One region of the Streptomyces sp. NPDC058653 genome, then DNA from elsewhere that is predicted to be linked to it. Evidence: riboswitches for the same ligand, from Rfam matches in the RefSeq annotation. Region 1 holds a riboswitch; each other region holds the start of a gene.

Evidence for each region. A riboswitch is a leader RNA that binds a small molecule or an ion and turns the genes downstream of it on or off. The one in region 1 is predicted to bind cobalamin.
Region 2: linked by a shared signal. The riboswitch ahead of ACFWU9_RS08685 (ABC transporter substrate-binding protein) and the one ahead of ACFWU9_RS24545 (prenyltransferase/squalene oxidase repeat-containing protein) in region 1 are both predicted to bind cobalamin.
Region 3: linked by a shared signal. The riboswitch ahead of metE (5-methyltetrahydropteroyltriglutamate--homocysteine S-methyltransferase) and the one ahead of ACFWU9_RS24545 (prenyltransferase/squalene oxidase repeat-containing protein) in region 1 are both predicted to bind cobalamin.
Region 4: linked by a shared signal. The riboswitch ahead of ACFWU9_RS32785 (CbtB domain-containing protein) and the one ahead of ACFWU9_RS24545 (prenyltransferase/squalene oxidase repeat-containing protein) in region 1 are both predicted to bind cobalamin.

Annotation. Positions count from the first base shown of each region.
Region 1 is NZ_JBHXRM010000031.1:24,737-26,927, forward strand. It holds gene ACFWU9_RS24540 (prenyltransferase/squalene oxidase repeat-containing protein) at 1-616, opposite strand, end outside; cobalamin riboswitch at 815-955, opposite strand; cobalamin riboswitch at 996-1,134, shown strand; gene ACFWU9_RS24545 (prenyltransferase/squalene oxidase repeat-containing protein) at 1,259-2,191, shown strand, end outside.
Region 2 is NZ_JBHXRM010000007.1:93,505-95,695, reverse strand. It holds gene ACFWU9_RS08685 (ABC transporter substrate-binding protein) at 1-884, opposite strand, end outside; cobalamin riboswitch at 925-1,071, opposite strand; gene ACFWU9_RS08680 (Mov34/MPN/PAD-1 family protein) at 1,060-1,473, opposite strand; gene ACFWU9_RS08675 (amino acid permease) at 1,610-2,191, opposite strand, start outside.
Region 3 is NZ_JBHXRM010000015.1:58,650-60,840, forward strand. It holds gene metE (5-methyltetrahydropteroyltriglutamate--homocysteine S-methyltransferase) at 1-1,240, opposite strand, end outside; cobalamin riboswitch at 1,526-1,757, opposite strand; gene ACFWU9_RS15415 (glycoside hydrolase family 3 protein) at 1,961-2,191, shown strand, end outside.
Region 4 is NZ_JBHXRM010000056.1:46,973-49,163, reverse strand. It holds gene ACFWU9_RS32790 (CbtA family protein) at 102-926, opposite strand; gene ACFWU9_RS32785 (CbtB domain-containing protein) at 963-1,199, opposite strand; cobalamin riboswitch at 1,236-1,392, opposite strand; gene ACFWU9_RS32780 (histidine phosphatase family protein) at 1,483-2,187, shown strand.

The DNA of each region.
Region 1 (2,191 bases):
GAGCACCCTCGTCGCGTACGTGGTCGCCGTCGGTGAGCCTGCTCTTCAGATAGCCGTCCAGCCTGCGGAGATCGACCTCACCGGGCTCGACGTCCGGCGGGTCCTCTCCGGGTTCGCCCTGGCCCCCGGCTCGCACCTGCGCGGGTGTGAACGTGGGGCCCCCGCCGGTTCCGCCCACATCGGTGGGGCCGAAGACCCATGCCTCCACGGATCCGTCCTTCGGCCTGTTGCTCATCGCGCCGAGCGGGCTGTACGTCCAGAAGTCCTGGCCCGCCGGGGCGAGCCAGTAGGACCAGTACGCGGTGGCGGGCGGGGTGAGCTCGCACGCCTCCTCCGCCGGAGTCGGGTACCCGGCGCCGGAGTCGAACTCGGCGTGGCCCAGGCGACAGATGAACGCGGGGCCGTCGTGCTCGGTGCCCTCGGTGCTGAACCCGGCCTCGTGCAGGAGGTCGTATCCCGTGGTCGGACTCGCGTCGCAGCCCCGGACGATCCCACCGCCCCAGTCGCCGAAGTCCACCGCGACGACCGCGCCCTTGGTGGGGGTGCACGTCTCGATGGGGTCGGCCGCGGCCGGGGACGCGGGGCCGAGCAGGAAGACCCCGCCGGCGACAGCCATGAGGACGGAGCACAGCAGCGCGCCCGCTCGCGGGCGCACACCGCGCGCTCTTCGTCCGGATACGTCTCCGTGCTCCACGGCGGCCCCCTGGCGTCGGCCGTTACGGGGGTCCACGTGACGCGACCGGCGGCCCGGTGGAGTCGTCGAGCGACGTCCCCGGCGGTGCCGGCCGTACCACGCCGTAGTCCGCGACGGCGTCGTTCACTTGAGCTCAGAACCAGGTAATCCGGCTTGCCCACCGGGCACATGAGTGCCTGACGGGCCTACGGTTGCGGGTCAGCGCCGGACTTAGACCGGCTTCCCCTGGGAACTGAGCAGAGATGCGGACGAATTAGAGCACAGATGCGAATCCGGCGACAAGGGAGTGCGCGGCGCGCGGTTTTCGACTAGCGTCCCGTGCTGCCGAGTTGGGGGAATCCGGTGGGAGTCCGGAGCTGACGCGCAGCGGTGTGGACCCGGGGGCTCGGAGCCCCGGAGAGGTCCGAGCCCGAATGCCCGACCGGCCTGTTCCACAGGACGTCGACCCACGCGCTCGGGCGACGGCCGCGTGTCGTCGGGCGGGCTCTCGTACACGGATTCTCGCGTACGGGTACGGCCGGAGGGGCGTGAGGCCGCCGCCCCTCTCTCCCCGGGAGTACCGACATGACCTCACCCCGCGCCTCGCGACCCCGCGCCTCGCGCGTCAGCTCGTCCCGCCGGGGCGTCACCCGGCGCACCGTCGCCCGGCCCGCCCTGATCGCCGTACCCGCCGCGTTCACCGCACTCGCCCTGACCGCGCTGCCCGCACTCGCCACGTCGACCCCCGCGCAGATAGCCACGTCCAAGACGAACGGTGTGGGCTATCTGCGCTCACTGCAAGGCGCCGACGGTTCGTACGCGGGCGCCGGACTCTCCAACGAATGGGCTTTCTCCGCGTTCGCCGCCGCCGGGACGGCGGCCGTCGACGTCGCACCGGGCGGCGACACGAGCAGGAACGCCCGTACCGTCTACCGTGCCCACCTCGCCAACGCCTCCTGGCCCGGCACCTCCCCGGTCGTCACCGACTACGAGCGCGGCATCATCAACGCCTACTCCGCCGGTGTCGACCCCGCCCGGGTCTCCGCGAGCCGCAATCTGATCGCCGACACCTACGCGTACTGGCAGAACTCCGAGCCGGGCTACTGGGGGGCGTCCGCCAACTTCAACGGCACCGTCTTCGCACTCATCGCCCTCGCCGGCGCCAAGACGCAGACCGGTGTCCAGCGCGTACCGCAGGCGCTCCTGAACAGGTCCGTCACCACGGTCCGCGCCAATCAGCACGACGACGGCGGCTGGACCTTCGCCAAGGCCGAGGGCGACCCGGCCAAGCTCGCCGCCGACGGCGACATCGACATGACCGGCGCCGCCATGGCCGCACTCTGCATGTCCGGCGTCCCGGCCACCGACCCCGCCATCACCGAGGCGAAGGCCTTCCTCAAGTCGAAACTCATCAGAACCACCGGCGCCTTCGACGCCATGTTCGGCGCCAACACCAACTCCAACGGCTGGGCCGTCTCCGGCCTCAACGCCTGCGGCATCAACCCGCAGACCGGTGAC
Region 2 (2,191 bases), on a different contig from region 1:
TTCCTGATCGCCGGGACGTCCTTCAGTACGGGGTCCTCCAGCAGCCGCTTCTTCTTCTGGGCGACGGTGGTGGAGCCGTAGTCGTAGATGACGATCGTCTCGGGCCTGCGGGCGACGACCTGCTCCCAGGTGGCGTCGCCGAAGGACTTGTCGAGGTCGGCGAAGACGTTGCGGCCGCCGGCCCGTTCGATCAGCTCGTTGCCGATGCCCGCGCCGCCCGCGGTGAAGGCGGTCTTGTCGCCGCTGTCGTAGACGAAGACCGGGACCGGCTTGACGCCCTTGAGTCCGGCGGCGGTGGTGGCGAGCGTGGCGCGTGCGTCGGCTGTCCACCTCCCGGCGCGGCCGGCGACGCCGAAGGTCCGTCCGACCTCCTTGATCTCGCGGAAGAGGTCGTCCATGGAAGTACCGCCGTCCTCGGGGCAGTTCTCCAGATTGAGCCGGGTGTCGACACCGGCGTCCGCCAGGTCGTCGCGGGTGCGGCCGTCCTTGGCGGCGAAGGCGCTGGTGTAACCGCCGTAGACGAGGTCGGGATTGACGGAGAGGAGTTTCTCCTTGGAGGGGTACTCCTTGGCGACGACCGGGACGCTCTCGTACGCCTTCTCGTAGGCGGGCAGGACGGCGTCGTCGAGCCAGGCGGTGCCGACGAGGGAGTTGGTGAGACCGAGTTCGATCATGATCTCGGTGACGTGCTGGTTCATCGTGACCACACGCTTCGGGGGTGCCTCGAAGGTGGTCCGCACACCGCAGTTGGCGACGGTGTACGGGAATCCGGCGGCCGGCGCTCCGGCGTGCTCGGCCGGTTCCGGGCCGGAGCCGCAGGCGGCGAGCGGGAGCAGCAGCGGAAGCAGGGCCGCCGGTATGAGGGCGTGGCGCCGCAAGGACATGACTGGGCCTCCTCCGGGGGATTTCCGCGTCCCCTGGCATGGTGGGAGAAGGGCGACAGGTCAGTTCCTGGCTTCCGGGCCCCCGGGTGCAAGGGGGGCCTGGTCACAGTGGCGGGACCGTGCCGGATTCGCACCGGCTTCCTGGGTCCTGCCGCCCTGGTTCGGCGTCAGTGTGTCAGACGACCGTGACTTCCTCTTCTGTGACCGTGCCGTCGACGATGCGGAACGAGCGGAACTGGAACGGGCCCATGTCGTCGGTGTCGGCGGTGGAGACCAGCACGTAGTGGGCGAACGGCTCCACGGCCCGGTCGATGTCGGTGCGGGAGGGGTACGCCTCGGTCGCGGTGTGCGAGTGGTAGACGACGATCACGTCCTCCTCGCGCCGCCGCATCTCCTTGTCGACCTGGTTGTGCTCGTCGCCGTCCCACTCGTAGTACGTGGGTGAGCGGGCCGCGTTGCGCATCGGGATGAAGCGCTCGGGCCGGTCGCTGTCCTCGGGGCCCGCGATCAGGCCGCAGGCCTCGTCGGGGTGGTCGGCCCGTGCGTGGGCGACGATCTGGTCGTACAGCGCCTGGGTGATGGTGAGCATGAGTGGAAGGATAAACGGGTGGCCTCCGCGGCTGAGATACGGAGGCCACCTGGTGAGACGGCCGGTGGGACGGCGCGTGGGGCGCCGGCGGGGCCGGGGCCGCGGAGCGGGACCGGGGCCGCCGCGTGCGGCCGGGTCAGTCGGAGATCTTCGCGTACTCCGGCTCGTACGGGCCCTCCGGCTCGTCCCGGCCCGGGCCCGCGAGGTCCCTGTCGCCGCGCTTGAGCAGCGCCCAGCCGCCGACGAGGAAGACCGCCCAGACGGCGCCGACGTAGAGCGAGATGCGCGCGTCGGAGTCGTAGGCGATCAGACAGGTCACGAAGGCCAGGAAGACCAGCGCCACCCAGCTCAGCGCCGAGCCGCCCGGGGCGGGGAACGAGGACGCCGGCAGCCGACCGGCGACCACGGCGGAGCGGTACTTGATGTGGCTGATGAGGATCATCATCCAGGTCCAGATCCCGGCCGCGGTGGCGACCGAGGTGACGTAGAGGAACGCCTTCTCCGGGACGACGTAGTTGAGGACGACGCCGATGCCCATCAGGGCGACGGACGCGGCGATGCCGGCCGCCGGTGTCCGGCGGGTGTTGAGCCTGCCGAGGGCCTGGGGGGCCTCCTTGTTGGCGGCGAGGTCGCGCAGCATCCGGCCGGTGGAGTACATGCCGGAGTTGCAGGACGAGAGTGCCGCCGTCAGCACCACGAAGTTGACGATGCCGGCGCC
Region 3 (2,191 bases), on a different contig from region 1:
CGGCCGCCGCGCGGGCGCGCACGGCCGGGTCGCGGGTGAGCGCCGACTCCGCGCGGGAGGCGAGGGCGGCGCGGTTGGCGGCGAGTTCGGCCGCGATCGCGCCGGTGCCCTCGGTCAGGGCACGGGCCAGGGTCGCGACCTCGGTGCTCTTCTGGCGGGCGAACGCCAGCCAGCGGGCGATCTCCGGATCGATGTCCCGCTCGGCGGTCGCGTCGAGCGGGACGTGCAGCAGGGAGCAGGACGGCGCGACGTCGACGCGGTCGGCGAGCCCGAGGAGTGTGCCCAGTGTGCCGAGGGACTTCTCGAAGTCGTTGATCCAGACGTTGCGTCCGTCGACCACGCCCGCGACCAGCCGCTTGCCCGGCAGCCCGCCGACCGCCGCGAGACCCTCCAGGTTGGCGGCGGCCGGACCGGTGAAGTCCAGCGCGAGCCCTTCGACGGGTGACTTGGCGAGCACCGGCAGGGCGTCGCCGAGCCGGTCGAAGTAGGAGGCGACGAGCAGTCTGGGCCGGTCGGTCAGCGCGCCCAGGTCGTGGTGGGCGCGGGCGACCGCCGCCAGCTCGGCCGGGGTGCGGTCCCCCACGAGCGCGGGCTCGTCCAGCTGCACCCAGTCGGCGCCGGCCGCGCGCAGGTCGGCCAGGACCTCCGCGTACACGGGAAGGAGCCGGTCGAGCAGCGTCAGCGGCTCGAAGCCGTCGGCGACGCCGGGGGCGGGCTTGGCCAGCAGGAGGTAGGTGACGGGGCCGACGAGCACGGGCCGGGGGGTCAGTCCCAGCGCGAGGGCTTCGCCCAGCTCCGCGACCTGCTTGGTGGAGTCGGCGGAGAACACGGTGTCGGGGCCCAACTCGGGCACCAGATAGTGGTAGTTGGTGTCGAACCACTTGGTCATCTCCAGCGGCGCCACGTCCTGTGTGCCGCGCGCCATGGCGAAGTAGCCGTCCAGCGCGTCGGCCTCCACCGCGGCGCGGTGCCGCCCGGGGATCGCGCCGACCATCACGCTGGTGTCCAGGACATGGTCGTAGTACGAGAAGTCGCCGGTCGGGACCTCGTGGACACCGTCTGCCGTGAGCTGCTCCCAGTTGGCGCGGCGCAGCCCGGCGGCCGTCTCGCGCAGGGCGCGGGCGTCGACGGCGCCCTTCCAGTAGCCCTCGACGGCCTTCTTCAGTTCGCGGTGCGCGCCCTGGCGCGGGTAGCCGTACACGGTGGCGCGTGCTGCCGCGGCTGCGGACTTGTCTGTCACGGAACTCTCCTTCGCGAGTCGTCCTGCGATCCCGGGACGGATCGAGGACACGAAGGGGTACGGAATCGGACGGGCTCCTCCGCGCGCCTGTGCACGCGAGTCACGTTCTGCCTGTACGCGTTCACGCGCTCACGCCTTCACGTGTCCACGCACGTCCACGTGTGTACGTGTCCACGTGTATACGTGTGTCACGTCTGTGAACATGCGTGCAGGCTTCACCACGACTGCCCGACCGATATGTACGCCGACCCGCCCACGAGGTCACCGGGATGTCCGTACGCGATCGGTCGCGTACGGGCAGCGGGCAGGTCTTCGGACTCATGGGCACATCCGCCGGGCGCGGACACCCGGGTGGACACCTACTGACCGTCGCTTCCCAGGCCCGGCACGGGCCCAGTGCTGATGACGGCGGTCGTTCCCACTCACCGCTGCGGGGCAGTCCCGGATTCTCACCAGGTTCCCTCTTACGACGCTCCCGTCCTGGGGACGGAAGCGAACCAGCTGCACGGCCAAGCCTAACCGCTGTCATCCGCTCCCTCGAAGCCTCACCAAATATTCATGAACCGGCTAATCCGCCTGCTTCCGGGTCGAGTTCGTACAACGGGGCAGGCAGATACCTTCTTGACACGCTTATTGGTCTAAGCCAACATCCGATTGGCCTGTACCAAGTTCAAGGGCGGTTCGCTGAGCCGGCCGAGCGATGCGCCTTCGGAGGACCGCATGGAGTCGAGCAGCCGGCCCAGCAGCCGTCACCAGCAACTGACGCGGCTCGCGCAAACCGTGCTCCAGCCCGGATTCGTGGGCACGACCGTGCCCGACTGGGTCCGCCGCGGAATCGCGGGCGGACTCACCTCCGTGGTCCTGTTCGGCCGGAACATCGTCGACCCCGAGCAGGTCGCGCGCCTCACCGCCGAGCTACGCGCGGAGAACCGCGACCTGATCATCGCCATC
Region 4 (2,191 bases), on a different contig from region 1:
GCGCGTGTCGTACGAGCGGATGTCGTTCTCCGGGCGGTGCCCCGGGGCCGCCACCCGGCCGGTCTCCGGCCGTACTCCGGTGTAGGCCGGGTACGCCGGTGTCAGCCGGCGTGCGCGGCCGGCGTGCTCGTTACGGCTTCCGGGCCCTGCCCGGCGGGGTGGGCGTCCGCGGGGCGCAGTGCGCGCTCCGCCAGCGCCCCGAAGATCAGCCCGAAGGCTGTCCACAGCAGCGCCTGCACACCCAGTGAGGCCAGCCTGAACTCCCAGAGCAGCGCGGCCGGGAAGGTCTCCCTCACCGCGTCGGTGTTGGCGGGCAGCAGCAGACAGGCCAGGGCCATGACCACCACATAGCCGCCGCCGGCGGCGACGGTCGCGTTCCAGTTGCCGAGCGTCGGCGCGAGCCGGCGTCCGGCGATGACGGCGATGACCGCGACCAGCACGCTGAGCACGATCATCAGGAAGAAGAGCGTCGTGCGCTTGCCGATGGTGTCGGGATTGCCCACGGCGGGTGGCGTCGCGGGGTACTTGAGGAACGGCACCAGATAGACGGTGGTGAACGCGGCGCCCGCGACCAGCGCGGCCGTCGCCCGTGGCCGGAGCCGGCCGACCCGGCCCAGACAGACGGCGAAAGCCAGGGAGGCGATGCCGCCCAGGGCGACGCCGTAGACGAGGACGCCGGTGGCGAGACCGAAGGTCGACTGGACCGGCCGCGTGACCAACTCCTCCTCTTCCTCGGCGGGCGCGGCCGGTTCGGCGGCAGCGCCGTCGTGCTCGTGCGCCGGCGCGGACGCGGCCTCCTCCAGGGCGATGGAGTCCTCGATGGACGGCTCCCCCACCACGTAGGCGAGCGCGAACGCGAGCAGCCCGGCGACGACGCCCGCGATCATGCCGCGGACCAACAGGGTTCTGACGGTGGACGATTGCATGGTGATGTTCTCCGAGGGTGGCCTCCGTCCGTCGGATCAGTGGCAGGGGAAGCCGAGCAGATGACGGCCGTCGTGCACCCACTCGTGCACCCCCGCCCCGGAGAACACCGACGTCGCGCCCTGTTCGGCACCGACGAAGTACAGCAGCACCAGCATCAGCGTGCCCACGAAGACAGCCCACGGCAGAACCGCCCGCAGGGGCAGGGGAGTCAGGGGCGATATCGCTGATCCGGCGGGTGAAGAAACGGCCGGGGGCACAATGGACTCAGCCACGGCACAACCTCCTTGGGAACTCGCGTCCCGTTCAGTGGAGCTCGCACGACGACCATCGGGTCTGACTCACCGGGCCGCCTCGCCGCGCGTACGCGGTGGCTGCTCGGCATACAGTGGCGCGACCGTGCCGGAATCTCACCGGACTTCCGTCTTGCCGTCGTGATATCGACGTGAACGTACCGCGATCGGGCAGGTCGGCCAAGAGGGCGACGGGTCCGGCGGCCGGCGCCGGAGCCGGACGACGGGGGCCGCGTCCGGTGAACGTACGACTCTGGGGAGCCCGATGACCGTACGCGTGACGTTGATCTCACCGGCGCTCAGCACCGCGTTGCGCGAGGCGCGTTTCGGCGACGGTCCGCTGGACGCGGCGGGGCTGCGCCAGGCCGGGGCCGTACGGGACGCGCCCACCGTCGCGGAGCAACGCGCCGCCGCCGCCCGGGTGTTCACGTCCCCCTCGGAGCGCTGCCGGCAGACGGCGGAGGCGCTGGGCCTGGTCGCGGAGCCGCTGCCCGAGCTGCGTACGTGCGCGATGGGCCGGTGGCGCGGCAGGCGGCTGGACGAGGTCGGCGCCGCCGAGCCGGAGGCGGTCGCCGCCTGGCTGGGCAACCCGGCGGCGGCGCCGCACGGCGGGGAGTCGCTGGAGGCGCTGCACAGCCGCCTCGGCCACTGGCTCGACGCGCTCGACGCCGACGCGCTGCGCGCCGATCCACCGGGCCCCGAGCCGTTGGGCGCCGAGCCATTGGGCGCCGAGCCATTGGGCGCCGATGCGCCGGGCTCCGATCCGCTGGGAAAGGACGCGCGCCCCCGTTCGGCGCGCGTCCTCGCGGTGGCCGAGCCCGATGTCGTACGCGCGCTGACGGTCCACGCGATCGGCGCGCCGGCCCAGGTGTTCTGGCGTATCGACATACAGCCGCTGACCGTCACGGAGCTGAGCGGGCGGAACGGCCGCTGGAATCTGCGCGGCGGCCGTCCCCTGCACGGCGGTTGACGCC